DNA from 4 places in the Lysinibacillus sp. GJ-1 genome. Region 4 is predicted to be linked to each of the others. Evidence: predicted binding sites of a transcription regulator. Region 4 holds the regulator's gene; each other region holds the start of a gene.
What was found. Region 4 encodes LexA, which represses DNA repair genes until DNA is damaged. Its sites were predicted from a motif close to CGAACATATGTTCG; they were not measured.
Positions count from the first base shown of each region.

Region 1: the regulator LexA is predicted to act here: its motif matches at 5,661-5,674, upstream of LO754_RS19455 (DNA repair exonuclease).
Region 2: the regulator LexA is predicted to act here: its motif matches at 6,437-6,450, upstream of LO754_RS09895 (WYL domain-containing protein).
Region 3: the regulator LexA is predicted to act here: its motif matches at 3,631-3,644, upstream of uvrB (excinuclease ABC subunit UvrB).

Region 1 is NZ_CP088912.1:3,925,678-3,933,689, reverse strand. Features, by position in the region: gene serA (phosphoglycerate dehydrogenase) at 1-619, opposite strand, end outside; partial or broken gene LO754_RS19475 (FAD-binding dehydrogenase) at 1,427-3,086, shown strand; gene trhO (oxygen-dependent tRNA uridine(34) hydroxylase TrhO) at 3,162-4,124, opposite strand; gene LO754_RS19465 (enoyl-CoA hydratase) at 4,264-5,046, shown strand; gene LO754_RS19460 (YhzD family protein) at 5,298-5,483, opposite strand; gene LO754_RS19455 (DNA repair exonuclease) at 5,773-6,987, shown strand; gene LO754_RS19450 (AAA family ATPase) at 6,996-8,012, shown strand, end outside.
Region 2 is NZ_CP088912.1:2,083,340-2,091,351, reverse strand. Features, by position in the region: gene LO754_RS09940 (DUF3298 and DUF4163 domain-containing protein) at 1-505, opposite strand, end outside; gene LO754_RS09935 (RNA polymerase sigma factor) at 513-1,067, opposite strand; gene LO754_RS09930 (polysaccharide deacetylase family protein) at 1,174-2,016, opposite strand; gene LO754_RS09925 (hypothetical protein) at 2,409-2,957, shown strand; gene LO754_RS09920 (hypothetical protein) at 3,230-3,538, opposite strand; gene LO754_RS09915 (DUF7668 domain-containing protein) at 3,596-3,976, opposite strand; gene LO754_RS09910 (YhjD family protein) at 4,246-4,593, opposite strand; gene LO754_RS09905 (YolD-like family protein) at 4,586-4,918, opposite strand; partial or broken gene LO754_RS09900 (Y-family DNA polymerase) at 4,930-6,189, opposite strand; gene LO754_RS09895 (WYL domain-containing protein) at 6,186-6,407, opposite strand; gene LO754_RS09890 (cation-translocating P-type ATPase) at 6,555-8,012, opposite strand, start outside.
Region 3 is NZ_CP088912.1:674,482-682,493, forward strand. Features, by position in the region: gene LO754_RS03050 (competence protein ComK) at 57-614, shown strand; one part of gene prfB (peptide chain release factor 2) at 1,171-1,245, shown strand; one part of gene prfB (peptide chain release factor 2) at 1,247-2,275, shown strand; gene LO754_RS03060 (competence protein ComK) at 2,365-2,874, opposite strand; gene LO754_RS03065 (IDEAL domain-containing protein) at 3,104-3,346, shown strand; gene uvrB (excinuclease ABC subunit UvrB) at 3,718-5,697, shown strand; gene uvrA (excinuclease ABC subunit UvrA) at 5,705-8,012, shown strand, end outside.
Region 4 is NZ_CP088912.1:1,261,705-1,269,716, reverse strand. Features, by position in the region: partial or broken gene tkt (transketolase) at 302-2,296, opposite strand; gene LO754_RS05805 (DUF896 domain-containing protein) at 2,594-2,827, opposite strand; gene LO754_RS05800 (GNAT family N-acetyltransferase) at 3,000-3,512, shown strand; gene LO754_RS05795 (YneB family resolvase-like protein) at 3,569-4,231, opposite strand; gene yneA (cell division suppressor protein YneA) at 4,231-4,545, opposite strand; gene lexA (transcriptional repressor LexA) at 4,711-5,328, shown strand; gene LO754_RS05780 (GNAT family N-acetyltransferase) at 5,470-5,925, opposite strand; gene LO754_RS05775 (gamma-glutamyl-gamma-aminobutyrate hydrolase family protein) at 6,178-6,900, opposite strand; gene LO754_RS05770 (A24 family peptidase) at 6,913-7,665, opposite strand; gene LO754_RS05765 (DUF2339 domain-containing protein) at 7,963-8,012, opposite strand, start outside.

The sequences.
Region 1 (8,012 bases), 2.0 Mb from region 4:
TGAAATCAGCAGCAGCACAAATTTCTTCTACAGTAGATTTTGTTACACCTAATTCATTTGCACGTTCATCAGTTAAGAATGGATCGTACGCCATAATATTCATACGTTGCCCTTTTGCACGGTAAGCTACTTCTACACCGATACGACCGAAGCCAACAACACCTAATGTTTTATTTTTAAGCTCAACCCCAACATATGATTTACGGTCCCATTTACCGTTTTTCAGTGTGTTGAAAGCTTGTGGAATGTGACGAGCAAGAGAAGTCATCATGGCGATTGTATGTTCAGCTGCAGAGTTTGTGTTACCATCTGGAGCATTGACTACGATAATACCATGCTCTGTTGCAGCAGCTAGGTCAATGTTGTCAACACCTACACCAGCACGTCCAATTAATTTTAAATTTTTTGCAGCTTCGATTACTTCACGTGTCACAGTAGTTTGAGAACGCACAAGTAATACGTCAATATCAGCGATTTTTGCAATTAACTCCTCTGGTGCTAGCCCAGTATCAATAATAACGTTTAAGTTTAAATCTTTTTCTTGGCGTAGTGGGAAAATACCATCTTCACTTAGTGGGTCAGCGATAAATACGTTAATAGTTTTTGTTGCAGTTGTCATTTGTAATTAGCTCCTTTTAAATAAAATTATTAGTGGTGTCTCTATGTGACAGTCCGGATTTTGTAATATTGCGGCATCTTACAGCATGCAAACAATCTCCTTTCTTTATTCGAAACAATATAAAAGCCCTCCACGCCTTACAAACACAGGTATTGTGTCGTAAGGGGCGAAAGGCTGAATAAATATAGGTTCGCGGTACCACCCTTAATCACTGAACGAAAGGATTTCGTTGCAGTCTTAGCTATATGCGTAACGTGCATGTGACGGATAGGCTTACTTTGACAGTTTCGGCTTATCTATTCGGGAGTGGAACTATATCGTAGAAATCACTGATTTACACCAACCATCAGCTCTCTTTGGATTTTCTTTCGACTAGCGTGTCTCCGTCGTTATATTTTTGTGTGATTAAATTTGATAACATCATAATCCTTATTGTTCACCTTTGTCAACAATAAATCGAAAAAAGATTAAAATTCCTCACTTCAAAAGTCTGAAAAATACCTAAAAACGAACTATATTAACTTTTTAATTTAATAACGTTTTTTGTAGAGGACAATGTAAGCGCTAACGAATCTGTCAAGACAGGTGACATGGGGATTTCTAGAGAATGAAATGATAAAAAAACAATAAATAATTATTGGAATATAATAGATTATTTCCAATAAACTTTCTTTATTTTGATGCGGAAGGCGAACAATTTTGTGCTGAAACATTTTTTGCAAAGTAATAATAAGTTAGAAGGTAAAGCAACAACAAGAGAAGAATGTATGTAAAGAAAGCTGGATTTAGATTTTAGGGGGTGTGGGTATGAAATACGATGTAGCGATTGTTGGTGCTGGACTGGCTGGACTTGTTGCCGCCTGTGAATTAATAGATGCGAAGAAGCGTGTACTGTTAGTGGATCAGGAGCCTGAAAATTCGATGGGGGGACAGGCATTTTGGTCTTTTGGTGGCATCTTTTTAGTAAATTCACCAGAGCAAAAGAGGCTTGGCATTAAGGATAGTAAAGAGCTTGCATGGCAGGATTGGCTAGGGACTGCTGGTTTTGACCGATTGCAAGATGAGGATGCATGGGCTTACAAATGGGCACGAGCGTATGTAGATTTTGCTGCCGGAGAAAAATACGCTTGGCTTAAATCGTTCGGAATAAAGTTTTTCCCTGTTGTTGGTTGGGCTGAACGTGGGGGCTCATTAGCAGGTGGTCACGGTAATTCAGTTCCGCGTTTTCATATTGTCTGGGGAACAGGCCTAGGGATTGTAAAGCCATTTGCCGATAAAGTGAAAAAAGCGATTATGGATGGCTTGGTAGATTTTAAGCCGAGGCACCGTGTTGATGAATTTATACAAAAAGACGACAAAATTGCAGGAATAAGTGGCACAATTTTAGCAGAAAGCTTTGCCCAACGTGGAGAGCAAAGCTCGCGTCTTGGCATTGGTGCATTTTCCTATGAAGCAGATGCGGTTATTGTTGCAAGTGGTGGTATTGGTGCCAATATTGACTTAGTGCGCAAAAATTGGCCATCTCGACTTGGGGCACCACCAAAAAATATGGTATGTGGTGTACCAGCGTATGTAGACGGCGAATGCTAGAAATTACTGAACATGTAGGTAATGTATCGTTAATCGTGATCGTATGTGGCATTATACAGAGGGATTGAAAAATTGGGATCCAATTTGCCCAATCACGGTATTCGTATTTTACCATACCTTCCTCCTTGTGGTTTGATGCCGAGGAAATCGCTTTGGGACACCCAACTTTCCAGGGTTTGATACATTAAGTACATTAGAGGCTATTCAAAAAACAGGTTATGATTATTCATGGTTTATTTTAACGGAGAAAATTATTGAAAAGGAGTTTGCTTTATCGGGTTCAGAGCAAAATCCAGATTTAACAAATAGAAGCATCCCGCAGTTGCTGAAACGTATATTGCCTGGTCCACCTGCGCCGATTCAAGCATTCAAAAATCATGGTGAGGATTTTGTTATAGCGAACGATTTAAAGCAACTCGTCGATGGTATGAATAAGCTTGCAGGTAATGACTTGCTTGATTTTATAAAAATTAAGGAACAAATTCTAGCACGAGATCGCGAAATGGATAATAAATTTACGAAGGATGTCCAAGTGAATGCCATTTACGGAGCGAGAAATTATATTGGTGATAAGGTCGTGCGCGTTGCAAAGCCTCATAAAATGTTGGATACAAAAAATTGGCCATTAATTGCGGTGCGCTTAAATATTTTAACCCGTAAAACATTAGGGGGATTACAAACCAATTTAGATGGGGCTGTAATTGGTATGGACGGTCAACCAATGCCAGGGTTATTTGCAGCTGGAGAAGTGAGTGGTTTCGGTGGCGGTGGGGTACACGGATACCGCGCGTTGGAAGGCACATTTGTTGGCGGATGTTTATTCACTGGACGGCAAGTAGGACGATATTTAGCCCGTGCCAGTCACTCAAACAATTAGGGTATCTGCGGGAAGCACGAAATGTAAGCCGCTTGCGGCTTACAACGTGCCCGCAGTGCCAGTCACTCAAACAATTTAACGTTGAACTTGTGCAATTTTTGCGATTTGTTCTTCCACTTGCTCTTTTGTCCAGCCATTTTCTTCAACAAAGAAATTACGTTTTGCGCGTCGGCAATCATCTGAACAGCTGCGCATATAAAATGCCTCATGCTTTTCCTCGCATAGCATTAATTTATGACATTCCGGATTCGCGCAATTTGTATAACGCTCTGTTGGCTCTCCTGTAAAATAGTCTTTGCCAACAATCACATGCTCTACTTGATTAATCGGCACACTGCGACGGCGGTCAAAAACAAACATCTGTCCATCCCATAATTGTCCCTGAACTTCAGGGTCTTTAGCATACGTGGCAATGCCGCCATGTAATTGACCGACACTTTCACCGTAGCCCTCACGCTTTAACCAACCAGAGAACTTTTCGCAGCGAATGCCGCCTGTGCAATAAGTTAAAATATCTTTACCAGCAAAATCCTCTTTATGTTCCTCCATCCAAGCAGGAAGATCACGGAAGTTTTCGATATCTGGACGCACAGCATGACGGAAATGTCCTAAATCATATTCATAATCATTTCGGGCATCGATAATAACGGTATTATCTGCCTGCATACGCGTCATAAATTCCTTAGGTGTTAAATAATCGCCCGTTATTTCTAATGGGTTAATATCCTGTTCTAGCCCTAGGTGGACAATCTCTTTACGAGGACGTACATGCATTTTTTTAAAGGTATGTCCTTCTGCTTCATCGATTTTCCACATAATATCTTTAAAACGAGGATCTGCCTTCATATGATTCATATAGCGTTCAGTTTGCTCAACCGTACCAGATACTGTCCCGTTAATGCCCTCTAATCCTACTAAAATACGACCGAGTAAACCAAGTTCTTTACAGAATGCTAAATGCTCTGCTGCAAATGCTACAGGATCCTCGATAGCAACATATTTATAATAAAGTAATACACGAAAGTCCTTTTGTGTCACAAAAATACCCACCTTTAATTTCATTATTCGACATTAAATATAGCATAACAACAGCTATTTTGCGTAGAACAGAAGGAGTTTTCCAAAAAAAGACGAATAGTACATAGTGAATGACTATTCATATTTGGGGGTGTGGGACATGGAATTTTCAACAATTACATTAGAAAAATTAGAGCGTCGTGCAACATTAACACTCAATCGACCACAAGCTATGAATGCAATGGATGATGTGATGATGCGTGAATTAGCGGAGTGCTTTGAAGCATTACAGCAAGAACAGGAAATACAGGTATTAGTTATTCGCGGGGAAGGTAAAGTTTTTTCTGCGGGTGGAGATATTAAAGCAATGCTTGATCCTAATAAGCCGTTAAATATTGATGAGGCAATGGGCTATTTAACTCGTATTGTTAAGGCTTATTACCAACTACCAATGATTGTAATAGCAGCAGTTCATGGTGCTTCAGCGGGGTTAGGATTTAGTTTAACACTTGGTGCAGATATTATCGTTGCTTGTGAAAATAGCAAGCTGGCAATGAACTTTATCGGGATTGGCTTAATACCAGATGGTGGGGGTCATTTCTTTATGAAGGAAAGAATTGGTACCGTAAAGGCAAAACAAATGATTTGGGAAGGAAAAGTGCTAACAGCCGAGGAAGCACATAGCGTAGGCTTAATTGATTATGTTGCACCTGAAGGGTCGGTTTTTGCAGTGGCTGATCAGTTAGTAGGAAAGATGCTTGCTTCACCAATTGCGTCAATGATTATGACAAAAAGAATTTTGCATAGTCAGAATATGCCTCAATTAGAGAGCATTTTAGCGATGGAAGCTCAAGGGCAATCAGCTATGCGAAAAACGGCAGATCATTTAGAAGGCATTCATGCATTTGTTGAAAAAAGAACACCTGTCTTTGTAGGACAATAAGGCATTCCTGTAATTGAGGTATAGGTCACAGCTTAGCAAAGAACAGGCTGGATAAAAGTACGATTGATGTTTGATAACAATAGACTATACAACGTAAGCCCCGCCACGAACATTTCTGTAGCGAGACAACGAGATTCCGTTGCATGCATGATGCAAAAGAGAATGCTCGATGCTCGACCACAAAAAGCGAAGTGGCGGGGCTTACCTATTTTCAAAGATATAGCTAATTACAATGTGACATGCGTCATCAATTAAACATGGAATAATATTAATTTTCCAGAAGAGTTAACAAGGCGATGTGTTTTTTCCGCAACTCCCTTTTCTTCGATTTGCTGTTGACCGTTTACTTTTGCAGCTTCATCGTTTTCAAATGTCCAAGTTTCATCATACAAAGTTTCACCAGTTTTCTCAAAAGCTGTAAAACGATAATTATTCATACACAAACCCCACCCTTTACTAAATTATATCTCTATTATACATAGAAGAAATATAAACTTCACGGTATATCTAGCGAATATTTCGATAATTTACGAAAATTGTGGAAAATTTAGTACAACCTTAAGAAGAGCTGTAACATGAATTCGTTTCTCATATTGTAGGAAGTATGATAAAATAGAACAAATATTCGCTTTTGATTCATCCTTTCTGTAGATAGGCACAAATCTACAAAAAAAATTAAAATCTAGACTTAATGATGAGATTCAATTTATTTATAGAGGTGATTAGATGTCCGCAATTCGTTTTTTCCATATGGCAGATTTACATTTAGATAGTCCTTTTAAAGGCTTATTTGGATTACCTGACAGTAATCTTAAGAAAATTAGAGCAAGTACCTTTGAAGCATTTGATAAAATTATTCATAGGGCAATCGAAGAAAGACCAGATTTCTTGCTGATTGTTGGGGATATTTATGATGGAGAAAATCGTAGCTTACAGGCACAAAGACGTTTTCAAACAGCAATGGAAACACTTTTTGAGCATAACATCCCCGTTATTGTCAGCTATGGCAATCACGATCATTTACATGGTTCTTGGACACGCTTTGCCTTGCCAAGCAATGTCTACGAGTTACCAGCAGATACGAGTGTTGTGCAATTAAAAATTCGTGGTCAGCAGGTCAATATTTATGGCTTCAGCTATGGTCAGCGTCATGTAAAAGAAGCGATGATCCATCATTATCCAGTTGCGCAGGATCAGCATGCAATCCATATAGGTATGTTGCATGGCAGTGAAGCCAGTGATTCAACGCATGCGGTTTATGCACCATTTAAAAAAGAACAACTTCTTGCAAAAGGATATCATTATTGGGCGCTTGGCCATATTCATAAACGACAGTTATTACACAAAGAACCACCTATTGTTTATCCAGGCAATATTCAAAGCCGCCATCGTAATGAACAAGGTGTAAAAGGATTTTACGATGTAACCTTGTCACAAACCACAGCTAATTTAACATTTGTACCAACTTCTGCTGTTGTTTATAACGTCGTGGAAGTGGATTGTACAAATGTAATGCATGCTAACGAGTTACTGCAAAAATGCGAGGAGGCTATCGCCAACAATCGCTTGGAATATGGTGCATCAGTTATTGACTTGCACTTGCACCATATAGAGGATGAAGCTGAAACATTATTTGAACATGCCACGATAGATGAATGGCTAGAAACTATTCGGGAAGCAGAGGATGGCATTGAACCGATGGGGTGGGTGCAAAAACTATTTATCCACAAAAGTATAGCTTCTTCTGAATCGACAGCTATAACACAATCGGTCATAAGCGTTATGGATCAATGGGACATTACGGAGTGGAAGGATATTTTAAAGGATTTGTACCAACATGCGAGTGGTGCGAGATTTGTTGAACCTTTAACGGAACGAGAAATTGAGCATTTGAAGCTTGAGGCGCAGGCGTTATTAGCGGATGAAATTCAAAGGGTGTGAGAACTTTGTTGACGATACAGAAAATCCACATTTACGGCTTTGGTAAACATGAAAATATCACCATTTCCCTCCAAGATGGTGTGACCATTTTTTACGGTATGAATGAAGCTGGGAAAACGACAATCCAACAATTTATATTGCAGATGCTTTTTGGTTTTCCAACAAAGCAGCAAAGCCAGCGGAAATATGAGCCGAAGACATCACCGAAATTTGGCGGTCAGTTGACCATTCAACATCCAATATATGGTCAGTGTACAATTGAACGTGTAAAAGGAAAGGCAACTGGCGATGTCACAGTTTATACAGAAGATGGTACAAAGGGGCATGAGGAACTGTTAGCGAAGCTTTTGTATGGCTATTCACGCGCATCATTCGAAGCTATTTTTTCATTTTCCATTCATGAACTACAAGGCATCGAAAAAATGTCGGAGGATGAACTGACGCATTTATTGCTCGCATCGGGAACGACCGGTATTCACCAACTATCTGCACTTGAAAAGAAATTAGACAAAGATGCTGGCGAACTTTTTAAAAAATCTGGGAAGCTACCACTTATTAATCAAAAGATTGAACATTTAAAGCAGCTTGAAAAGACGATTAAAAAAGAACAGGCGACCATTCAGACCTTTGAAGCTAAGTCGCTCAAATTACAGCATCTCGAACACCAGTTAAAGGAATTATACAACCAGCAAAAAACATTGCAACATGAATGGCAACAACTTACTATCATGAAACAAGCGCTGCCACTTATTGAACAGCAAGATAAGCTACAGCAGTCACTGAATAGCAATGCACCTGTTCAATTCCCTCCAGAAGGGATTAGACGCTATGAACAGTTAAAAGATCGATTAACGCATGAAACGTTGCAACTGACGCAACTAGAGGACCAATATCAAGCTCTACAAAGTAAGCTACAATTGACTGCGGATGAACAGACCATTGAAGAAATGACAAGGCTGATGCATAAAGAAGCAACGTGGAATCAGCTTGTTGTTAAAGAACAGAACTTAAAGGACGAGCTATTT
Region 2 (8,012 bases), 820 kb from region 4:
AATCAAATTTGTATGTGCTAGGTGTATATTCATTAATATCCCTTACATCCTCGCTCTCTCCAAGGAAGTTTTTCTTAAATTCCGCTGAGTCCTGTTTTGCTTTCGCAGCAAGGCTCTCAATTTTTTCCTTAATCATCGTATTAATCTGATTTTCTAATGATGGATTCCCTATATCAGAGAATTGAGGAATTTTAATATGTGCATCAATCGAATCTGTCTTTTCTATATATTCATCAATCGTAATCACTTTTACTACTGCTCCTAATACAGGAACCTTTGACATTGCCAGAGCAAAAGTCGGACTTAGATTTACAAAGAACATGAATAGTAGACAGGCTGTTAAAGGAATCACGATAAACTTCATTTTAAAAAACGTTAAAAAATCTTTCTTCTTGGGCATCGTTTCATTTTCAGCCATTGTTAATACTTTTTTTCGTATCCTTTCCTTATTTAATAAGTTTTCTTCTATAACACGTTTTAATACCTTTCGTTCATGCTGCTTCATAATCGCCTCAACCGTCCTTCCCAAACTTTTTTCGTATTTCATGAGTGGTGCGGTAAATATAATTTTTTATCGTGGATTGATTTAAATGTAGTAATTTTGCAATTTCAGGAATTGAAAGTTCAGCATAATAAAATAAGTAAAATACCTTTTGCACTTTTTGAGGTTTGGTTTGCAAAAAGCTCCAAATGTCAGATAATAATTCTTTGTTTTCTATTGCCATCTCTATCTCATTTTCATATTGCTCTATGTCCGTATCTGCATGATTATATTCTTCATCTTCTTTATTTATATCAAACAACGGTATGATACGCTTTACTTTTTCTTTTAAAGAATAATGTTGGTAGATTTTAGATTTAGCGATTCGTATGACATAAGCCTCTGGGTTCTTTAGATAATCAATGCCCTTGTCCTTTAGTATTCGATACAGCGCTATATAAGTTTCTTGTATTATATCCGGGATAACACTCGTATGATTGCATTTGCTAATGACATACACTACACATTGATGATAGGTTTTGTCATAAATTTCATTAAATTTCTCTTCGATTCTTTGAGTATTCAAAGGCTCACCTCCCGTTAAACGTTACTAGGGAATGCAATATACGAATGTTGAATAACATTGTTATTATGTCATGGTTTTATGGACTACATTCGTTTCCTTTGCACAATCAATTGCCGAAATAGGGATCGACTTTTTCACTTTTTAGCGATAACAGTTCTGATACTGTTACAAATTCATATCCTTCTTTTTTTAATGCCATTAATATTTCTGGTAAGGCTTCAGCTGTTGCTGTATGAATATCATGCATTAACACTACTGATTTATTTGCGATTTGATTTAAAATTTCGTTTTTTATAGCTGCTGGGTTGCGACTTTTCCAATCTAACGAGTCGACAGACCACATAATTGTAGTATAATTTTCTGACGCGGTATAATTTAGAATATCTTGGTTGTATATCCCGTATGGAGGTCGAAATAAGGTTGGAGTTACACCTGTTGTTGCTTCAATAATTTTGTTTGTTTTATTGATTTCTTCTGTCATTTCATTGTGCGTCAATTTCTTTAAATTTGGATGACTAAAGGTGTGATTTGCTATTTCGTGACCTTCAGCAACGACTTGTGCCGCAATATTTGGATACATCTCAACTCTGCTTCCTAACATAAAGAATGTTGCCTTTGCTTCATGCTGCGCTAATGTTTGTAAAACGCGTGGTGTAACTTTGACACTCGGGCCATCATCAAATGTAAGTGCTATATATTTTCCGTCAGGATTCAATGCAACTGTTTCATTCTCTAATTCTTCTTCCTCTTCTTCTGTCCCTTCTTCCTCTATTACATCCTCACTATCATCATTTTCTTCAAATCTTGCCTTATCACTTGCAAGATTTTCAGCTTGCCCATGCTCTTCAACTTGTCCACCTAAAAAGTAGTATCCCGCACCTAGCATGATAGTAAAGAACAAAATGACCGCTACAAATCTTGTCCATCTAATTCTTTTCCTTGCTTTCATTCCAATACACCTTTCTTTGCTATTTTTTCTTTCTTAATATAGAAGAGAATTAGAGAGTTGAAAAAGTTTCAATGAAACTAAAAAAATTTTAATTATTTTGTAGGACAATAAAAAAGCATGAAAAGTCTTGATAAATATCACGTGTTCATCATGCGCAGTGGATGCGGTCTACAGTTCGGTATATGATAGTGTGGGTAGTACGCGGCATTAATGGCGGACAGGCGTATAGTGGAAGAAGGGAAGATTAGAAGTAATGTAGAATATAAAAATGAATACTTTGCCAATCGTTTTGCCCCGTCACATGGGGTACGGGTATTAAAAAGTTGGCTCAAGGAGATGAATGCCTTTTTCGTGTTGTTCCCTTGAACCGAAGCAAAAGGAGTGAAATATGCATGAAAGAACCATCTGAACAGCTTATTGACATGCTTGGCCATCCATATAGTCCTAAAAATGTTCAAGCTTTGCTGCAATCATTCAATGTCAAGCGAATGCCTTCCCCGAACAGCTATTTCAACGACGATATTATTTGGTCTGTAAAAGCATCGATACGCATTGATATTTATCGTGCCTCAAAAATAAATGATTTGACTGGACTCCACTATACAAATCAAGATGAATGGATTATTGGTGCTATACATTTTCTTGCTCCTGGATCAGATGACCGAATTAAAAAGCCGTTTTCTGGAAAGCTTCCTAAGGGAATCACGATGTGCTCAACACCAGATGAGTCAATAAAGGCATATGGTCGACCTGAAATGGATGAAAAATGTGCGTGGCCTGGGTTCTCTGGTCAAATTTTGGCTTGGCGCAAGCCGAACATAAATATCGCAATTGAATATGCGGATAGTGCAATCGATTGCGTAATGAGAAGCTACACTGCCTGTTTAATTGGCTGCATAGGCGCATGGCGAGACGATAACCCTGAGGTCTTTTCTCCCTGATGGTCAGTCGATTACACCGTGCTACGGGTGGTAGTTCGTTCGCTCTCAAATAAATGGCACTCTTTATCAAACTTTGAGCGCATGTTTTGAAAAAAGATTTCAAAACATGCGCTTTACATTTGTTCTTGTATCAAGGTTGATATGGTTATGAAGACCTTCATTAATCCTTATGTCACGATTGAATTTTATCTTGCAAAGAATTGTCGATAATATAAAAAAGACACCGAGGTGTCTTATGTATTGTCAAGTTACGTTTATGGACAATCTGAGAGTTAATTATAATAATGAAATGCAAAACCATCTTCTGGTTCGCCCACTTCATATCCCAATAATTTTGTAGCGCGTTTCTTAAATAATGTAATCCATTCATTCCATTCTTCTGATGGCAATTGAGCATAAAATTGTAGTCCACTTGATTCAATACTTACTTCTATCAATTTACCATCTGAACCATACCACTGTGGACAGCCGTTTACAAAGTGGTTCCAGTTAGGCATTTCTCTATATAAACGCTCCAACTTATCCCAAACTTCTTGTGGTGCAGAATAATGAATATTCAAATTCATATTGTATATTTCCATATATTCTCCTTTAAATTTAGATTTATAAGTTGATTTGCGACTCTTCAAATTATTGTTTTACTGTGGGTCAACTGTGATAAAAACACTTTTTAATCCGTTATCCGTATATAAAAACTCCATTTGTAAACACATATCTGCCAGTTTTGAATTTGAAGTTAAATCATAATCAACTGCAAATCCACTGTTGTCCTTGAATTCATAAAAGTTAATTTGTGCATATTCGTATTGGGGATGGAAATTACATGGAGCTCCATATTCATCAAATGAATCCAATCCATTTAAGTTTAATGTTTCTTGGACATAATGGAATAAATAACCAATATCATACACTTTAGATTCATCCACATAATTTAATATTTTTTCATATTCTTTACGATGCATTACTTTTAATATATTGGTAATAACAGTTATGGCATATTGTTTATTTTCACTTTTCATATTGAACCTCCCAATTCTATTTTTCTTTCCATTCAACTGTATAATATCATACATTTTTGAGAAAATTTATTTGAACTGGAGATACCCGTGTAATGCCATTTTCGGTTTGCCTTAGCGAGTGTTTTAGTTGTATACGACTCTAATCAAATTTTATAAAATCTTATACTTAGTTAAAAATATTAACTCCATTTTGACAAATCTCTTTGCAAAATGGAGTATTTTCGGTTTTGCTAATAAATAAAGGTTGAAAGAATTTTTGTCATCACTCTTTATTCAACGCGCCGTATATGATTAATCAACAGCTTCTCCACCTGTGATTTAAGAGCTTGATTTGCATAACGGAGTACTACATCATTCCCTGCAGTAGCAACTTGTACGTCACTAAAGTATTCATCTATCGGTTGCCAACCTACTACTCGTATACGTTTTTGTGCAAGTTCTCGTTTGAGATTAAAATATTCTTGTCTTAGCTCCTTTAGTAATGAATCCATCATTGGAAGAAATACTGTTTTCATTTTAAACTGCTCTAATTTACAATAATCAACCTGTAATGATTTAACTGCTAGCTCTAACAAAAGATACTTATGAAGTAACTGTCTTTCATCGGCTTTAATCATAGTAATCAGCATCCAGTTGGGCTGATTGAATATTTGGGATGGGGATACTCTCCGTTTTAAGTAGCGTTTCAAGTATGAGGTCATTCGTATTCATCGATTTAACTATACCAGTCCATTGTGTGATTGTATGGTCCTTCCACACTTCTACTGTAACGGTCAACTGTTGATTAAAAGCTTGATTAATTGTTTTTTGTAGTTCTTCCAGTTCCCATTCAGTCAATTCTCTTGGCTGTTCCATATACTCTTCTTTGTACTCTCTGAGAAGCTCTAAATGTTCTGGCAACATCATCGATGCCCATTTAATCGTCCCTCTATCTTTTATCATTCCAATCACTCCTATGCCAAATGACCACCAACTAAGCGATCTCGTTTTATAGCTGTACCAGCTTTTGTATAAGAAACGGCTCTTAATATTGAGGTAGCTCCAAACCTGTTACGTATGGCATCCATTGTAGGACCAATTATCTGACGTTGCGGCTTACGTTCATCAAATAAATCCAATTGAATACTATGCTCTTTCTCTAGGTTGGATATTCTGACTGATAATTGTCGTGCTGGCTCTCCAGCAAAATGTTCATCCAGTAATTCAATACAAGCTTTATACATCACAAGCGTTTCACTTGTCGGCACTGCAATGGTTTTCGAACGATGAAACCCTTTGGTCATGGCATTATGACTATAGGAAAGACCTAAGCTAATTGTACGGTCAACAAACCCTGCATCACGTGTGCGCTTCATTACGTCTTCACACATTTCTAGAAGCACTACCGCAATCTCTTTTCGTGTGTGATAATCCCTCATCAGCATTTGACCCTTACCAAAACTTAATGCTCCGTTTGTTATTAACGGCTCCCCTAATTTAGATAGATCTATTCCCCATGCATGGTAGTAGAGTTGATTGCCCATTACCCCAAAGCACTTTTCTAATTCTGCTAAATCTGCATTAGCCAAACCACCAACTGTTTGTATTCCCATAGCATTTAGATTTGCCTCCATTCGTTTTCCTATGCCCCACATTTCAGATAAAGGTCGAACAGGCTACAGTTTCTTTGGAATATCCTCATACGTCCATTTAGCAAAACCTGTTTTCTTTGCTTCAAGGTCTAAAGCTAATTTGGCGATTAACATATTGGGTCCCATACCTACTGCACTAGGTATACTAAATTGGTCAAGAATAGCCTTTTGTATTTCCTTGGCCGTCTCTTCGGGTGAACCCCAAAGCTTTTCCGTGCCAGTTAAATCAACAAAACTTTCATCCACACTATACACATGTATCGCATCAACAGGTACGTAATTAGCGATCAATTTTGTAATCGTCATCGACATTTGAATAAAGAAACTCATTTTAGGCTCAAATAATCTAATGTCAGGATGTTTTGGTATCTCATAACGTCTACTGCCAGTTTTGATTTTATATTTCTCTTTCATTAATGGTGATGCAGCAAGCACTACGCTACCTGGCTGGTCAAAATTCGCTACTACTGCAACTGGTGTTTTTAAAACATCTAATCCATGTAACATCGCCACGATACTAGCGTAAAAACACTTCATATCGATACACATAATAGGTCTATTGGGCATCGCCTCATAATTCACACGACATCACGCTCTTGTGTTATAACTGGAATAATTGCAAGAACATTGCTGATAATAAAAGTACGCTTTGCTTGTCGTGTGAAGCAATATGCAGAAAAGCAGTTATTTACAACTTTTATGATTTTCACTTGCCTTTTTGTAATTTCACCGCATTTGGATACATACATCATATGAACTGACTGATTGCGTTGCATTGCTTTTATTAACTGTTCTTTCATCCAACATCCTTCTCCCCTCGTCCGTAAAAAGAACGTTTGTTTGTATTTATATTTTACGCACGTACGTTCCTTTTTACAACTGGGAATTTAAAGAAATATTAAAAGTGTCAAGCACTATTTGGGTGCCTGACACTTTATGAAGTTGCCTTATTTACTTCTGACAAACAATAGTTTAAACCACTGATTAACTAAAAACGGCATAAACGATAAGCTATAAATAAAGCCTAATTGGGCGCCACTTAATGCGGCCACTTCGAAGATACCCGTAAATGATGGAACAAATAATACGGCATGTAAAGCAACAAAACCGATTAAAAATGCTAACCAAGTATATTTATTCGAAAATACACCAATGGCAAAAATCGATTGCTTCGATCTGGAATTAAAGCCATGAATTAATCTCGACAAACATAAAGTAGTAAACGCCATCGTACTAGCTGTTAAAGTATCTCCTGTTGACAATCCGATTTCAAAAGCAACAGCTGTAGCAATTGCAATTAATAAACCTTCCAGTATAACTTGCGTCGTAAAAGCTTTATTTAACAATGGTGTGCGAATATCTCTTGGCTTGTCCTTCATGGTGTTTTTATTATTTGGTTCCAGTCCAATGGCAATGGCCGGCAAACTATCGGTAAGTAGGTTAATAAATAATAGATGAACAGGTGCAAATGGAACGGGTAAACCTAATATAGTAGCATATAAAACGACAAAAATTGCCCCTGCATTTCCAGATAACAAAAATAAAATCGCATTTTTAATGTTCGTATAGATGCTTCGTCCATTCGAGATTGCTTTGACAATCGTTGAAAAATTATCATCTGTTAATATCATAGATGATGCATCTTTCGCTACTTCAGTACCGGTTATTCCCATTGCTACACCGATATCAGCTTGTTTTAAAGCGGGACCATCATTGACACCATCACCGGTCATCGCAACGACATTGCCCTTTTCCTGCCACGCTCTCACAATACGAATTTTTTGTTCCGGCGTTACGCGAGCATAAACTGAAACATCTTGAACTTTTTCTTGCAGTTCGCGATCCGTTAAACCTTCAATTTCAGCTCCTTCAATCGCTTCGGATGGGTCCTGTAAAATCCCGATTTGTTTGGCTATGGCAGTGGCTGTTATTTTATGGTCACCTGTAATCATTACAGGTTTAATACCTGCTTTAATACAGCTTTCAACGGCTGCCTTCGATTCCTTTCTAGGTGGGTCCATCATTGCTATTAATCCTACAAAAATTAAATCTCTTTCATCAAATACAGTAATTGGACGGCTTTCTCTTACTTCCTTATATGCAATGGCTAATACTCTTAAACCATTCATTGAAAAATCTCGATTCACTTCTTCGATTTTTTTTCGATGTTCTTGCGTCAGATTAACTAGACCTTGCGACGTATTCATTTTTGACATTTTGAATAACAGAACGTCTAGTGCTCCCTTAGTAATCATAATACTTTGCTGATTAATCCGATTAACCGTACTCATAAGCTTCCGATCTGAATCAAAAGGGAGCTCTGCCACCCTTGGACAATGGTCTCTAACAAGTAATTCATCAAAATCATACTGCTTTCCTAATTTCACAAGGGCAATTTCAGTAGG
Region 3 (8,012 bases), 590 kb from region 4:
ATGTACATTCCTTTTTAATTCAGATAATAGACATGATATTTAAGGAGGAGTAATCATTGCATTATAATTGTGGAGACATTATGAGTAGTGAAACTATGTTGTATATGCCTGAGTATGATGCCTTTGGAAATTTATGTACACGTGTAATTGAAAGAGACTTTCAATATATTTCTAAATTATCACCTACGAGATTAATGGATTTTAATCTTCGTTATTTTGGATCTAGCCTACGAGGGGCATTTGATGGCTCTAAGATGATATTAGGTAAGCTGAATAAAAATCCTATTGTTGTCCATGAGCGTTTTAATATTTTATGGTTCCCTAGTAAGTCGCCCTTACATCCTGAATGCATTTGGTTTGCTGTGCATCATATCGACGACTATATCGCAGTTGATAAAAAGCAAACAAAGGTGCTCTTTATGAACGGCCAAGAGATTATTGTGGATGTTAGCCCAAAAGCATTTGAATACCGTATTCAAAGGGCGTTCTTATTAAAATATAAGCTTGAAAAGCGTACAAAGCATTTACTTGTACAATTTGATCGAGTCAAAGTTTTTCAACGAATGGCTATCCATTCTAAATTGGAGGATGAACCAAAGCAAGATGAGAGCTAGATATTAACCACGTATAATTACCCCATGATAACTCTCGGAAGTAAGATTGCATCTTTATTTTTCTTCATGCTGTTTCAAATGCTAACAACTATTAACAATTGCAGGAAATTTTCTAGTGGACTATTTTAGTTCAAGGGCTACATTTGGATACAAATGAATAATACTTGTTTATACGAAAGGGTGGAAATGGATGATTTATTACGAAACGACTTGTATTTGTTGTAAGAAACCGTTTAAGCTTTTAGAAGGAACAAGGAAATATCAACTTTATAAGGTGAATCGTAATAGACGTTTGACTTGCGAACATTGTGATCAAAAGATTCATGCGGAAGCGCGTAAAAGTTTACTTGGAAAATTAAATTAGTGAAATTACACAAGAAAGTAGTAGCACAAGCTAAGCTAGTTTGTACTACTATTTTTTGTTCAGGCTTTCTCTTTTTTAAGCGCAACCTATGGAGATATTGAAAATAGTATGTTTTCCGCCTCAAAAACGCTATAATAAAAAGATACGGATTTTACTTATAATATCCATTAAAAATGTTCGGAGGATTTAACAATGATTGAATTAGCAGATGTACGTAATGTGTTAGACACTACAGCCACTAAATTGGCGGACTTTAGGGGGTCTCTTTGACTTAGAAAACAAGGAGGCACGTATTCAGGAATTAGATGAAATGATGTTAGAGCCTGGTTTCTGGGACGATCAACAAGGAGCACAAGTAGTCATTAATGAAGGGAATGGCTTGAAGGCCATTGTTAATGAATATAAAGAATTAGTCGATACACATGAAAACTTAGATATGACACTGGAGTTATTACGTGAAGAGCCTGATGAAGAATTGCAGGAGGAGCTAGGCAATGAGCTAGCGGAATTCCAACAAAAAATGAATGATTTTGAACTGCAATTATTATTAAGTGGACCTTACGATCATAACAATGCGATTTTAGAGCTGCATCCTGGTGCTGGTGGTACTGAGTCTCAAGACTGGGGTTCGATGTTGCTTCGTATGTACACGCGTTGGGCTGAAAAACGTGGCTTTAAAGTAGAAACAGTCGATTATCTTCCAGGTGATGAAGCAGGTATTAAATCGGTAACATTATCTATTAAAGGACATAATGCTTACGGTTACTTACAGGCTGAAAAAGGCGTACACCGTTTAGTACGTATTTCACCGTTTGATTCATCAGGTCGTCGTCATACATCATTCGTATCATGTGATGTCATGCCTGAATTTGATGACAATATTGAAGTGGATATTCGTACCGAGGATTTAAAAATTGATACGTATCGTGCAACAGGTGCAGGTGGTCAGCATATTAATACAACCGATTCAGCTGTCCGTATTACACATATTCCAACAGGTACTGTTGTTCAATGTCAAGCAGAGCGTTCACAAATTAAAAACCGTGAAAAAGCCATGACGATGTTAAAAGGTAAGTTATACCAATTAGAAATTGACAAGCAACAAGCACAACTTGATGAAATTCGTGGAGAGCAAAAGGAAATAGGCTGGGGCTCTCAAATTCGTTCATACGTGTTCCATCCATACTCAATGGTGAAAGATCATCGTACAAGTGAAGAAACAGGGAATGTAGGAGCCGTAATGGACGGAGATATAGATCCATTCATCAATGCCTATTTACGTTCTAAAATCGGATAATGAATGAAAACCTCAGAGGCATAAGCTTCTGAGGTTTTTTAAGGTGTCAGGCACTCAAACAATTCTGAATATTCTAGGTGTCAGGCACTTCAAAATGGAGGGTGATAGGGGGCATCATGGCTAAGTTGCTTGCGCTCTTCCATATAATGTTTATAGAGCATAGAGGCATTGACAAATTGTTTACTAATCGAGCCGTATTTAATAGGAAGCTCGATTTTCATATCATTTTTCAACGTAATAATACAACCATCGTTGCTTGGTGAAATATTTGAAATGGCATGAAGTCCAATCCAAATATTATGTATAGAGTTTGGCGAGTAGGTCGGCAAAAAAATGCAAGGAAAGCCATAATCATAAGCAACAACAATTGGCAGTTTATGTTGATTGCCAAAAAAACGTTTCGCAGAAAATTTTGCTGCTTCATACGTTGTGCCCAATGAAATGCATGACTTTCGTAAAACATGCAAAGGCTTGCGTGTCACAATTAACTCATTATGCTTGTCGATGACCCTTGTGAAAATTTTCGATTCATGTTGAATCGGTTGTAATAAGTAAGTATTGAAAGACATTAAATAACCATTTACATAATTTTTGGACATATATGTAATGCCTCCTTTTGGGAATATTTATTTGTAGTGTAAATGACCAAGACGAATACTGAAAATATGGATAAAAAACGAAAATGTCTAGAAATTGATACTATTTCTTTAGAAATTTGCTTAAAAATACGCTATAATTCTAATAAATGATAGTTGATTTTAATTTGTTTAACGTTGCAATTTGGTCTGAATTTTCTTATAATTTAGAAAAGGATCGAGGTGGAGATCGTTGGATAAATATTATTCGTACACAGATTTTCTAAAAGCCGTTGGTCAGTCGAAAAAAGTTGATGAGGCAGAGAAATTATTGAACGAGATTTATTTAGATTTATTTTTAAATCATATCCAGCGTATGCATCGTGAAGAACAGCTAATGGTTCTGATAGATAGAACACTCGATGAACGAGATGAAAAGGCTTTTCATCTATACGCGGCTGAACTAGAGGCATTACACAAAATAGCAAGTGAATAATACGATAAGACCGCTCTCCGTTAACGGGGAGCGGATTTTTTTGTCTGCAACGAAATAGAAAGTGCCTTATTGCATTAATAGGGCAATAAGGATAATTGTCTTTGTCATTTGTAAATTTATAGAATTGTATGATTAAAGAATGGGTATATATCTAATCATGGATACAAGGAGCTAAAGTATTTAGCTTCTAGAAAAATGAATGATAGCGTTAGAATTAGTGACGAGTAATGACAAATAATAAATGCGTTGTAATAAAGTGAGAAATCCGAAATTGAGAAAAATAACAAACATTCGTTCGTTAAATGTTCGATATTTTAGTACTGCTATGCTAAAATAAATGTACAAATTGGAAGGAAAGGACGGGAACATGCGTGCAAACATTTGATTTACAGGCGCCATATCAGCCTAACGGGGATCAGCCACAGGCGATAGCGGAATTAGTGGAGGGTGTACGTGAAGGGAAACGACATCAAACTTTGCTTGGTGCAACAGGAACGGGCAAAACATTTACGATTTCTAATGTTATTCAGCAAGTAAAAAAACCAACGCTGATTATGGCCCACAATAAAACACTAGCAGGTCAATTATATAGTGAGTTCAAAGAGTTCTTCCCAAATAATGCAGTTGAATACTTTGTGAGTTATTATGATTACTTTCAGCCTGAAGCGTATGTTCCACAAACAGATACGTATATCGAAAAAGATTCAAGTATTAATGATGAAATCGACAAGCTGCGTCACTCAGCCACATCGGCTCTTTTCGAACGGGATGATGTCATCATTATTGCTTCAGTGTCTTGTATATATGGTTTAGGTTCTCCTGAAGAATATCGCGAATTGGTTGTATCGATTCGAACAGGTATGGAGATTGAACGCAATCAATTGCTTCGGAAATTAGTAGACGTGCAATATGAACGTAATGATATTAGTTTTACACGCGGGACGTTCCGTGTGCGAGGTGACGTTGTCGAAATTTTCCCAGCCTCTCGTGATGAACATTGCGTTCGTGTGGAATTTTTCGGAGATGAGATTGATCGCATTCGAGAAGTCGATGCGTTGACAGGAGAAATATTGGCAGATCGCGACCATGTAGCAATTTTCCCAGCTTCCCACTTCGTTACACGCGAAGAAAAAATGCTGAAAGCGATTGACAATATTGAACAAGAATTAGAACAACGTCTTGCGTTATTGCGAGCAGAAGATAGGCTATTGGAAGCACAGCGTTTAGAGCAGCGTACGCGCTATGATTTAGAAATGATGCGTGAAATGGGCTTTTGTTCAGGTATTGAAAACTACTCACGTCATTTAACATTGCGTGAAGCTGGTGCAACACCATACACATTACTCGATTACTTCCCAGAAGACTTTTTGCTTATTGTCGATGAGAGTCACGTGACATTACCACAGGTACGGGGTATGTATAACGGGGACCAAGCACGAAAAGGGGTACTAGTGGAGCATGGATTCCGTTTGCCTTCTGCACTAGATAATCGTCCTTTGCGTTTCGAGGAGTTTGAACGACACATTCATCAAGCCATTTATGTATCAGCAACGCCTGGTCCATATGAACTTGAACATACGCCAGAAATGGTGCAACAAATTATTCGTCCGACAGGGTTACTTGATCCATTAATTGACGTGCGCCCGATTGAAGGGCAAATCGATGATTTAATTGACGAGATTCATGACCGTATTGCGCGCAATGAACGTGTCCTCGTTACAACATTGACGAAAAAAATGTCGGAAGATTTATCTGCTTATTTGAAGGAAATGGGCTTAAAAGTGGAATACTTACATTCAGAGATTAAGACATTAGAGCGGATTGAAATTATTCGTGAACTTCGTAAAGGTACATATGATGTACTAATCGGCATTAATTTATTGCGTGAAGGTTTAGATATTCCTGAAGTATCGCTCGTGGCGATTTTAGATGCGGATAAGGAAGGCTTTTTACGTTCGGAACGTTCGCTTATTCAAACAATTGGTCGTGCGGCACGTAATGCAAATGGACATGTTATCATGTACGCAGATAATATGACAGATTCGATGAAAAAGGCGATTGAGGAAACGAAACGTCGTCGTTCAATTCAAATGGCCTACAATGAGGAACATGGCATTACACCGAAAACAATTGTCAAAAAGATTCCGGATGTTATTCGTGCGACACAAGTGGCAGAGGAAGAGGAATCTTATGTTACAAAGGCAACGAAAGGCAAGAAGTTGACGAAGGCAGAAAAAGAGAAATTGTTGGCATCTCTTGAAGTAGAGATGAAGGAAGCGGCTAAAGCGCTTGATTTCGAACGAGCAGCTGAACTACGAGATACAATATTTGAATTGAAAGCAGAAGGGTGATTGGCTTGTGAAAAATACAGAAATCGTCGTGCAAGGCGCACGAGCACATAATTTAAAAAATATAAATGTCACAATTCCACGTGATCAATTAGTCGTGTTAACAGGTTTATCGGGTTCTGGGAAGTCTTCCTTAGCGTTTGATACGATTTATGCCGAGGGGCAACGTCGTTATGTAGAATCGCTATCTGCATATGCGCGCCAATTTCTCGGCCAAATGGATAAACCAGATGTAGATGCAATTGAGGGGCTATCGCCTGCCATTTCAATCGATCAGAAAACGACAAGCCGTAATCCACGTTCCACAGTTGGAACCGTTACGGAAATCTATGATTATTTACGTTTGCTATTCGCTCGTATTGGGAAGCCAATATGTCCAAATCATGGTATAGAGATTACATCGCAAACGATTGAGCAAATGGTGGATCGTTTATTAGTTTATCCAGAACGTACGAAAATGCAATTACTGGCACCGATGATTTCAGGTCGTAAAGGAACGCATGTTAAGTTACTAGAAGACTTGAAAAAGCAAGGCTTTGTACGCGTACGGATTGATGGTGAATTACGCGATTTAGATGATGCGATTGATCTTGATAAAAATAAAAAGCATTCGATAGAAGTTGTAGTCGATCGTGTTGTTGTTAAAGAGGGGATTGCTGCTCGTCTTAGCGATTCGTTAGAAACAGCCCTTCGATTAGCTGAAGGACGCGTTCTTGTTGATGTCATGGAACATGAAGAATTATTATTTAGTGAACATCATGCCTGCCCATTATGTGGTTTTTCAATAGGGGAGCTAGAGCCTCGTATGTTTTCATTTAACAGTCCGTTTGGAGCATGTACAAGCTGTGACGGGTTAGGAACAACGCAGGAGGTTGATTTAGAACTAATCGTGCCAGATTGGGAACGTTCATTATTAGAGCACGCCATTGCACCATGGGAGCCGACAAGCTCACAATATTATCCACAACTATTAAAGGCAGTATGTGATCATTACGCGATTCCGATGGACGTACCTGTCAAAGATTTACCTAAAGAAAAGATGGATAAGATTTTATATGGTTCTGGTAAAGATAAAATTCGCTTCTATTATGAAAATGAATTTGGCAATGTACGAGATCAGATGATTGAATTTGAAGGTGTGGTGCGTAATGTAGAGCGCCGTTTTAAAGAAACAACTTCTGATTATGTACGAGAGCAAATGGAGAAATATATGGCACAGCAAGCTTGTCCATCTTGTAAAGGTTACCGATTAAAGCCCGAAACATTAGCTGTGAAAATTGGCGATCAACATATTGGACAAGTAACAGAGTATTCGATTCAGGAGGCAGATACGTTTTTCAAAGAGCTCGATTTATCTGAAAAGGATATGCAAATTGCGAGACTCGTATTGCGTGAAATCGAGGAAAGACTTGGCTTCCTAGTGAATGTAGGGTTAGATTATTTAACATTAAATCGTGCAGCTGGAACACTTTCAGGTGGAGAAGCACAACGAATTCGTTTAGCAACACAAATTGGCTCTCGCTTAACAGGTGTACTCTATATTTTAGATGAACCATCCATTGGACTACATCAGCGAGACAATGACCGTCTTATTAGTACGCTACAAAATATGCGAGATATCGGCAATACACTGATTGTTGTCGAGCATGATGAAGACACAATGCTAGCGGCAGATTATCTGATTGATGTTGGACCGGGCGCCGGTGTACATGGTGGTCAAATTGTAGCAGCAGGTACGCCACAGGAAGTCATGGATAATCCACAGTCGTTAACAGGCCAATATTTAAGTGGCAAGAAGTTTATACCACTACCAGTAGAGCGTCGTAAACCAAATGGGCGTAAATTATCTATAGTGGGGGCAAAGGAAAACAATCTACAAAACGTCAAAGTAGATGTGCCATTAGGTTTATTTGTAGCAGTAACAGGTGTTTCTGGATCAGGTAAATCAACACTAATTAATGAAATTTTATATAAATCATTAGCCCAAAAGCTCAACCGTTCAAAGGTAAAGCCAGGCGCACATAAAGAAGTATCAGGGATCGATGAATTGGAAAAGGTTATCGATATTGACCAATCGCCAATAGGAAGAACCCCTCGCTCCAATCCTGCAACGTATACGGGTGTCTTTGACGATATTCGCGATGTGTTTGCCACAACAAATGAAGCGAAAGTACGTGGCTATAAAAAAGGACGTTTTAGCTTTAACGTTAAAGGTGGCCGTTGTGAAGCATGTCGGGGTGACGGGATTATTAAAATTGAAATGCATTTCCTACCAGATGTATATGTGCCATGTGAGGTTTGCCATGGAAAACGTTACA
Region 4 (8,012 bases):
ACGCGGATGCCTTTTGTATTTTTTTACCTTTTTAAGGACAAGAAATATATTTTTGCCACATTGAATATAGTCTTCGACAATACCCTTTCCGTTAAGTAGCTTACCATGTACAAGTAGCCAGCTTTTTTCATTGTTGTAAAAGTAAACATCGCCCGCAATGGAAATCAACGGTAGTTGTCATCTACATATATTTTTAAAATAAAAAAAGGACTGTAGACAACCTCGAAAATTTCCGAGTTTGTCTACAGTCTGACCGTAACGCTTAATTAGAGCTTACAGTATTTTTTATGGAAGCCAAATCTTATAGTGCTTTAACTTTTGCTACAACGTTTTCTACAGTGAAACCGTATTTTTCCATAACTAACTCACCTGGAGCAGAAGCGCCGAACTTGTCGATTGCAAGAACGTCACCTTCAAAACCAGTATATTTGTGCCAACCGAATGATGCACCCATTTCGATTGCTAGACGTTTTGTAACAGCTTTTGGAAGAACCGATTCTTTATATGCTGCATCTTGTTTTTCAAAGCGATCCATTGAAGGCATTGATACGACTGCAACGTCCATATCTTCAGCTTTTAATGCTTTTTGCGCTTCAATTGCAAGTGAAACTTCAGAACCTGTTGCAATTAAAATAGCATCTGCTACTTCTTTCGATGCAGGTGAAACAGTGTAAGCACCTTTTACTACACCTTCACGAACTGTTTCGATTGACGCGTCAAGCACTGGTAAGTTTTGACGAGATAATACTAATACAGTTGGTGTTTTTTCTGATGATACTGCAAGCTCCCATGCTACTGCTGATTCGTTCGCATCTGCTGGACGAACAACAGAAAGGTTTGGCATTGCACGTAATGAAGCTAAATGCTCGATTGGTTCATGTGTTGGACCATCTTCCCCTACAGCGATTGAGTCATGTGTGAATACATATGTCACAGGAAGACCCATTAATGCAGAAAGACGTACAGCTGGACGTACATAATCAGAGAATACGAAGAATGTTCCGCCAAAGACGTTAACACCGCCGTGAAGAGCCATACCGTTCATTGCTGCGCCCATAGCGAATTCACGGACACCAAACCAAATATTGCGACCTGCATAGTCATCCGCTGAGAAGTCGCCTGCACCCTTCATCGTCGTTTTATTTGAGCCTGCAAGGTCAGCAGAACCACCGAAGAATGATGGTGTTTTCTTCGCAATCGCATTAATTGCATCGCCTGAAGATGAACGTGTTGCTACAGATTTACCTGCTTCATAAACTGGCAATTCTGCTGCGAAATCTTCTGGTAGCTTACCATTCATCGCATCTTCGAATTGAGCTGCTAATTCTGGGAACTCTGCTTTGTAAGCTTCAAATTTTGCATTCCAAGCTGCTTCCGGCTGTGCACCTTGTACTTCAGCTGCTGCATTGAATGTATCATATACTTCAGCAGGAATTTGGAATGGCTCATGTGCCCACTCATACGCTGCTTTAGTTAATACAACCTCATCAGTGCCTAGTGGCGCACCGTGAGAATCTGCTTTACCTGATTTGTTTGGAGAACCGAATCCGATGACAGTTTTCACTTCAATCAGCGTTGGCTTGCCAGTTGATTTTTTTGCTTCTTCGATTGCTTGGTTAACAGCTTCTGTATCTGTACCGTCAGCCACTTTTAAATAGTTCCAGCCATATGACTCAAAACGTTTTTGTACGTTTTCTGAGAATGATTTTTCTAAATCACCATCTAATGAAATATCATTTGAATCGTATAACACGATTAATTTTTCAAGTTTTAAATGTCCAGCTAATGAAATCGCTTCAGCCGCAACACCTTCCATTAAGTCGCCGTCGCCACAAAGCGCAAATGTATAGTGATCGACAATTTCATGTCCTGGTTTATTATAAGTCGCTGCTAAATGACGCTCTGCCATTGCCATACCAACTGTCATCGCAATCCCTTGTCCAAGTGGACCTGTTGTTGCCTCTACCCCAACCGTATGGTCGTATTCTGGATGTCCTGGAGTTAATGAATCCCATTGACGGAAGTTTTGAATTTCTTCCATTGGTAGGCCTTAACCGCCAAGGTGAAGTAGGCTATATAAAAGCATAGAGCCATGACCTGCTGAAAGTACGAAACGATCGCGGTTATACCATTTTGGATTTGCCGGATTATGGCGAAGTTGTTTTGTCCAAAGCGTATAAGCCATTGGCGCTGCCCCCATTGGTAAGCCTGGGTGACCTGAATTTGCTTTTTCAATTGCATCAATTGACAATGTTCGGATAGCATTAATCGCTAGTTGGTCCGCATGTTGAGTCATTATGTTGTGACATCCTTTCTCGTCCTATATATTGTTCTACTACAGTTTAGTCAACATTGTCCTAGAAAACAATGCTTTTGTTATACTATTTGAGATTTATGACATACTTTATCATCATTCTGTAACTTAGACATAGCAATGATAGAAATAACGACAAAATTACTGCCTATTTTGGAGGAAGGTTTAACAAATAAAAAAAGAAACCTTCTTCAGTGATGGCAAGGATTTTGCTAGAAATCTATAGTGAAATGTCCACGCGAAATGTGTTTGCTTACATCCTGCATGAAATGTGTCATATTAATTTAGAAATTTATTTTTTTTCGCTTGTTTTACCTTCTCAGGCGTTACGTCATTACCTTCTTGATCGACAACTTTAACATTTTCAATTGTATTGCGCATCGTTGCTCTAAATGTATCTAAATATTCTTTGCGAAGGGATGTACGCTCTTTCGCTTCTTCTTCCGTTAAACTGCCCGCTTTAGCTTTTGCTGCTAATTCATTGATTCGATTAATTTTTTCTTTGGATAACATCGTTACACACCTTTCAATACCTTGATGACTTCAGTATGCAAAGTATAGCATGCTTTCCCTTAAAATGCAGTTATACCAACCCTTAATCACACAGCTTAGCCACAATTTACATGACTTCCAAATGTTAGTAGTGTATAACTATTAATAAAGAACACATATTGGGGGAAATAAGGTGAACATTACAACACAGCGATTACATATCCGAAAATTTGAAATACAAGATTGGCAGGCTGTTGTTAACTATATGTCCGATCAAACCGTGATGCACTATATGCCAGAAGGCGTTTTAACTGCACAACAAGTGCAAAAATTTATATCAGATAATCGTGATGAAGCAAAGCATTTCGCCATTGTTTTACAGGAGCAGTCACAGGTTATCGGTCATCTCGTATTCCATCCTTACTTTGGCGAACATACATATGAAATTGGATGGGTGTTAAATCCTGCGTATTATCGTAAAGGCTATGCGTCGGAGGCAGCACAAGCACTATTAGATTACGGCTTCACGAAAATGAAGCTTCATCGAATCATCGCCACATGTCAGCCCGAAAATATCGCTTCTTATCGCGTTATGGAAAAAATCGGCATGCGTCGTGAAGGATTTTTCAAAAAATGTATACCACATGGTGACGATTGGTGGGATGAGTACTATTACGCTATTTTGCAGGAAGAATGGCAAAGTTGAGCTCTCTACTACACTTCAAGACTGTTAGTAGAATAAAAAAAGACTAGCAGTGCAAATTATTTGCCTGCTAATCTTTCTTGATGTTCTTGATAGCGCCTATGTACGGTTGCCTTACTAACTTCGAAGCCAAGACCTCTAAGTGTCATGGCTATTTCTTCAAAAGTAAAGCCCCGATTTCGCAACTTCACAATTTCTTCTACCGGTACTTCCTTGCGCTCCTGACCATTTGGATTGCCACGATTGGACAAGTTATTTTCTGGACGATAGCCATTTTCTACTGCCCGACGCATACCGCGGCGAATTTTCGCATTATGAATTTTACGCTGATACTCCTCTACAATCGCTAATATTTCAAGCAACATCGTGTCCATCTCATTTAATTGGACAGGCCCCGCATCTCGCATCGAAAAAACATCTGTATCTGTTTTTTGCAATAAATGGAGTACAGCCATTCGCGCATTCCCACGCCCTAAACGTGTTTCATCTTGCACAAATAATGCTTGAATTTCTTTTTCTTTAATAAAATCGAGCATCTCCAGTAAACCTTCGCGTTCCACATCATAACCACTATGTTTGTCCTGAAAAACCTGTATCACTTCATAGTTTTGTTCCTTGGCATAACGCAGCAATTCTTCTTGTTGTCGTTCTAATGAAGAACTTTGGGTCTCTTTTTCCGTACTAACCCGGCAGTACAGTACAGCCGTTCGTTTTTTATTCATCATTTTCCACTTCTCGCAATTTCAATAGAATTGGTGGGCATCTTATTGTCACCCACTACGGGTATAACGAGTGATTTCCCTGCAACAATATTAACGCTATGTAATTCGTTCTCGGCTTTCACAAGGTTAATCCAGTCATCCGTACCCATTTTACCACGGTATTGTTCGGCTAACGACCATAAGCTATCGCCATGCTCTATATGAATTTCAGTGTAGGTAATGTCTCCAGGATCAGTTATAAAAAGATAGCCTGCAAATAAGAAAATTACGCCCAATAAAATTGAAATATGTGTATTTTTTTTAAACCAATTCATGCATCATATCCCCTTTTTAGAATGTTTGTTCGGAATGTATGTTCTTATAATAAAGCGAACAAACGTTTTTGTCAAACACTTTTCGAACCTATGTTTGCATAAGTGTTCGCATTCTGCTATACTATCTAGTAAGAAGAATGATATAAAAAAAAGAGGTGAGCAATCATGAAAAAAGTTTCGAAAAGACAAGAAGACATACTAGCGTTTATCAAAGAAGAAGTACGCGCAAAGGGCTATCCACCATCTGTACGTGAGATTGGTGAAGCAGTTGGACTTGCATCAAGCTCAACAGTTCATGGACATTTAGCTCGTTTAGAGCAAAAAGGCTTTATTCGACGAGATCCTACTAAACCGCGTGCAATTGAAATTTTAGAGCCTGAGGATTCGATTCAAAAGCAAAGTGTTATCCATGTACCACTTGTAGGGAAGGTTACTGCTGGATCTCCAATTACAGCGATTGAAAATATCGATGAATATTTCCCTTTACCGGATATTTACGGGACAAGCGAAGATCAGTTATTTATGCTAGAAATCATGGGTGAATCGATGATTGAGGCAGGAATTTTTGACGGGGACTTAGTCATCGTCAAGCAAAAGGCAACAGCCGATAACGGTGATATCGTCGTAGCCATGACCGAAGAAGATGAAGCAACTGTCAAACGCTTCTTTAAAGAAAAAAATCATTTCCGCTTACAGCCAGAGAACGCTACAATGGAACCGATTATTGTAGACCAAGTTTCGATTTTAGGACAAGTTGTCGGCTTATATCGCCGTGTACATTAATGCATTCTTATACTAATTTTGCGAAAAAATAATGTTCGATTAGGAAAGCCACGAAATGTTGATGGGATAACATTCGTGGCTTTTGCATGTGTGCTCAAACTTACATTTAGGAGCGTTCTATGGCATATATCATTAAGTTCATCAACGTGATAACGATTGTTTAATGTTCTTATGTAGAAAGATGATTCTTTCTATTTCTTCAAAACCATTTTTTTTATAAAATTCTTCGGCAGGTATCCCTCTATCTGTAAGCAGTACAATGTTATTTATTTTGTTATTATCGAGTTCTTTAATTAAATGATTTAACAGCGCTCTTCCAATTCCCTTATTCTGCTGTTGTTGTTTTACGTACATTTCATTAATAAAGAATTCATCTCCGCTCCACCAAACTCTATTGACTCCTAAAATACAGCCTAAAATCTCGTCATTTTCTATTGCTAAAACTCCTAAGAATCCAGGTGTCTGATAAAAATCTAATAAATATTTTTTAGCTTGCGAAAATGTCCATTTATCATTCCAAGGCGCATCATTAAATACTTCAATAAATGTTTCGGTACATTTACTTAAATCCTCTTCCACTAATAATTTATATTCCATTACAACCACCCCTTTATTTAACATATAAATGCAATTATAACATTTATTATTAATCCTTTGTTTCACTGTAATTACCTGAAGAAACTCTGCGTAGCTGCCTTTTGCCTTGAAGTAATTATCAATTTGCATAGTTAGAATTTCTCTTAAACTATACCTCCAATTATGACAATAAAAATACAGCCTTTTCTATGTGAAAGACTGTATTTAAAGGCTAAACTATTAAATTTTCGTTTGGTTTCTTAGCTGTCATCCCTATGCTTCTCTTTTATATAGCATGCTCGCTTTAACGAAAGCTGAAAAAAGTTTTTGTGCAGCAATATCTCCTACAATTGCCTGTTCTTCTGGGTGCCACTGAACTGCTAGACAAAACGGAAACTCTTCATGGACCACCGCTTCGACTAGACCATCACTAGATTTTGCTGCAACGACTAGCTTCTCTGCTAAAACATTTACTGCTTGATGATGAAAGGAATTAACAGCAATTTTTTCTTCTTCAATAATTGTTTTTAACAATGTATGAGGTGTTATGTGAACATAATGCGTTGCGACGCCACGAGCTGCTTGTTGTGCATGTTTTAACAGTTTACTACTATGATATTCACTATCAACATCTTGGTATAATGTTCCACCTAATGCAACATTGAGCATTTGAATACCACGGCAAATACCGAATATCGGCATTTTCCTTGTAAAGGCTGCATTAAGTAAGGCCAGTTCCACCTTGTCTCTCTCCGGGTGTATCTTTCCTAGCCTTGGTAAAGGTTCAGCACCAAATTCAAATGGATGAACATCGTGCCCACCCGATAAAAGTAAACCATCCGTTAACGATAGAATTTGTGCCGCATCTTCCTCTACCCCCAGCGGAATAATAAATGGGATCCCTCCAGCCTCAATAATGCTTTCGCTATAGGCTACATTTAATCTCGATGATAAATCATCTTCCGCAAACGCCGTTATACCTATAATTGGTTTCATCTATCTCCCTCCTTACCATAATCCTACATACCACTGTATTATGACATTTCCATAGAAATACACTATGACCGCTGCTAGTGCGATGGCAGGGCCAAATGGAATCGCTGTTTTTCTACCTTGCTGGCGCACTTGCAGCACAATCATTCCAGCAACCATTCCAATAACGGCTGCTATAAATAATGTCAATAGTGTGTGGATTGTACCTAATACAAAGTAGAGTAAAAAGAATAATTTTATGTCGCCACCACCAATTCCACCACGCGACACAACTGCGATACTATATACTACGCCAAAGCCAACGACAGCACCTACAATACTATCCCACCAAGGCGTCAAAGGCGCTAGCATACGCCCAATCACTAATAATGGCAAAAAGCACAATAGCACTTTATCTGGTATAAGCATATAGGTAATATCCGATACAACCACAATCACCAATAATGAAATCAATAATAATGCCACGATAAATTGTTCACTAAATCCATATTGCCAATATGAAAAGGCAAATAATATCCCGGTCAGCAGCTCGATGAATGGATAAATCCATGCAGTTTTTTGCCCGCAGCTACGACATTTGCCTCCTAAAAATATATAGGACAATACAGGTATTAAATCTATTGCCGTCAATTGCCTCTGACAGGTCGTACAGTGCGATGGTGGTTGGATTATCGACTCCTTCATCGGCACACGTAAACCTACCACATTAAAAAACGAACCAAATACAAGTCCAAATACGAATACAAGTATTGTATAAGCCATTTCCATTTTTCTTACCCCCTAAACTAACATAGTGCTTATACTTGTTGTCCTTTATAATAAGGTTGTGACCTCGACGGTCGTGGTAATAGTAGACTCTACATTCTGCTAATGTTTCTAGTTTGATTTCATTATTGGTGAATGATAATTATAAAATTCTACAGCCGCTATGCGTGTTCCTGTCACCACTTTATTGACAATAATACTTTCAAAGAGCACGTATTTGAGTGGCTTTTTTACGCCAAAACAAATTTACAGTAAAATAAAAGACCATTTACTAGTCACACTAGTAAACAGTCTTTATTTTTATTTCCTCAACAATCTACTCGACAGTAGCATGCCGATGCCACCAATTG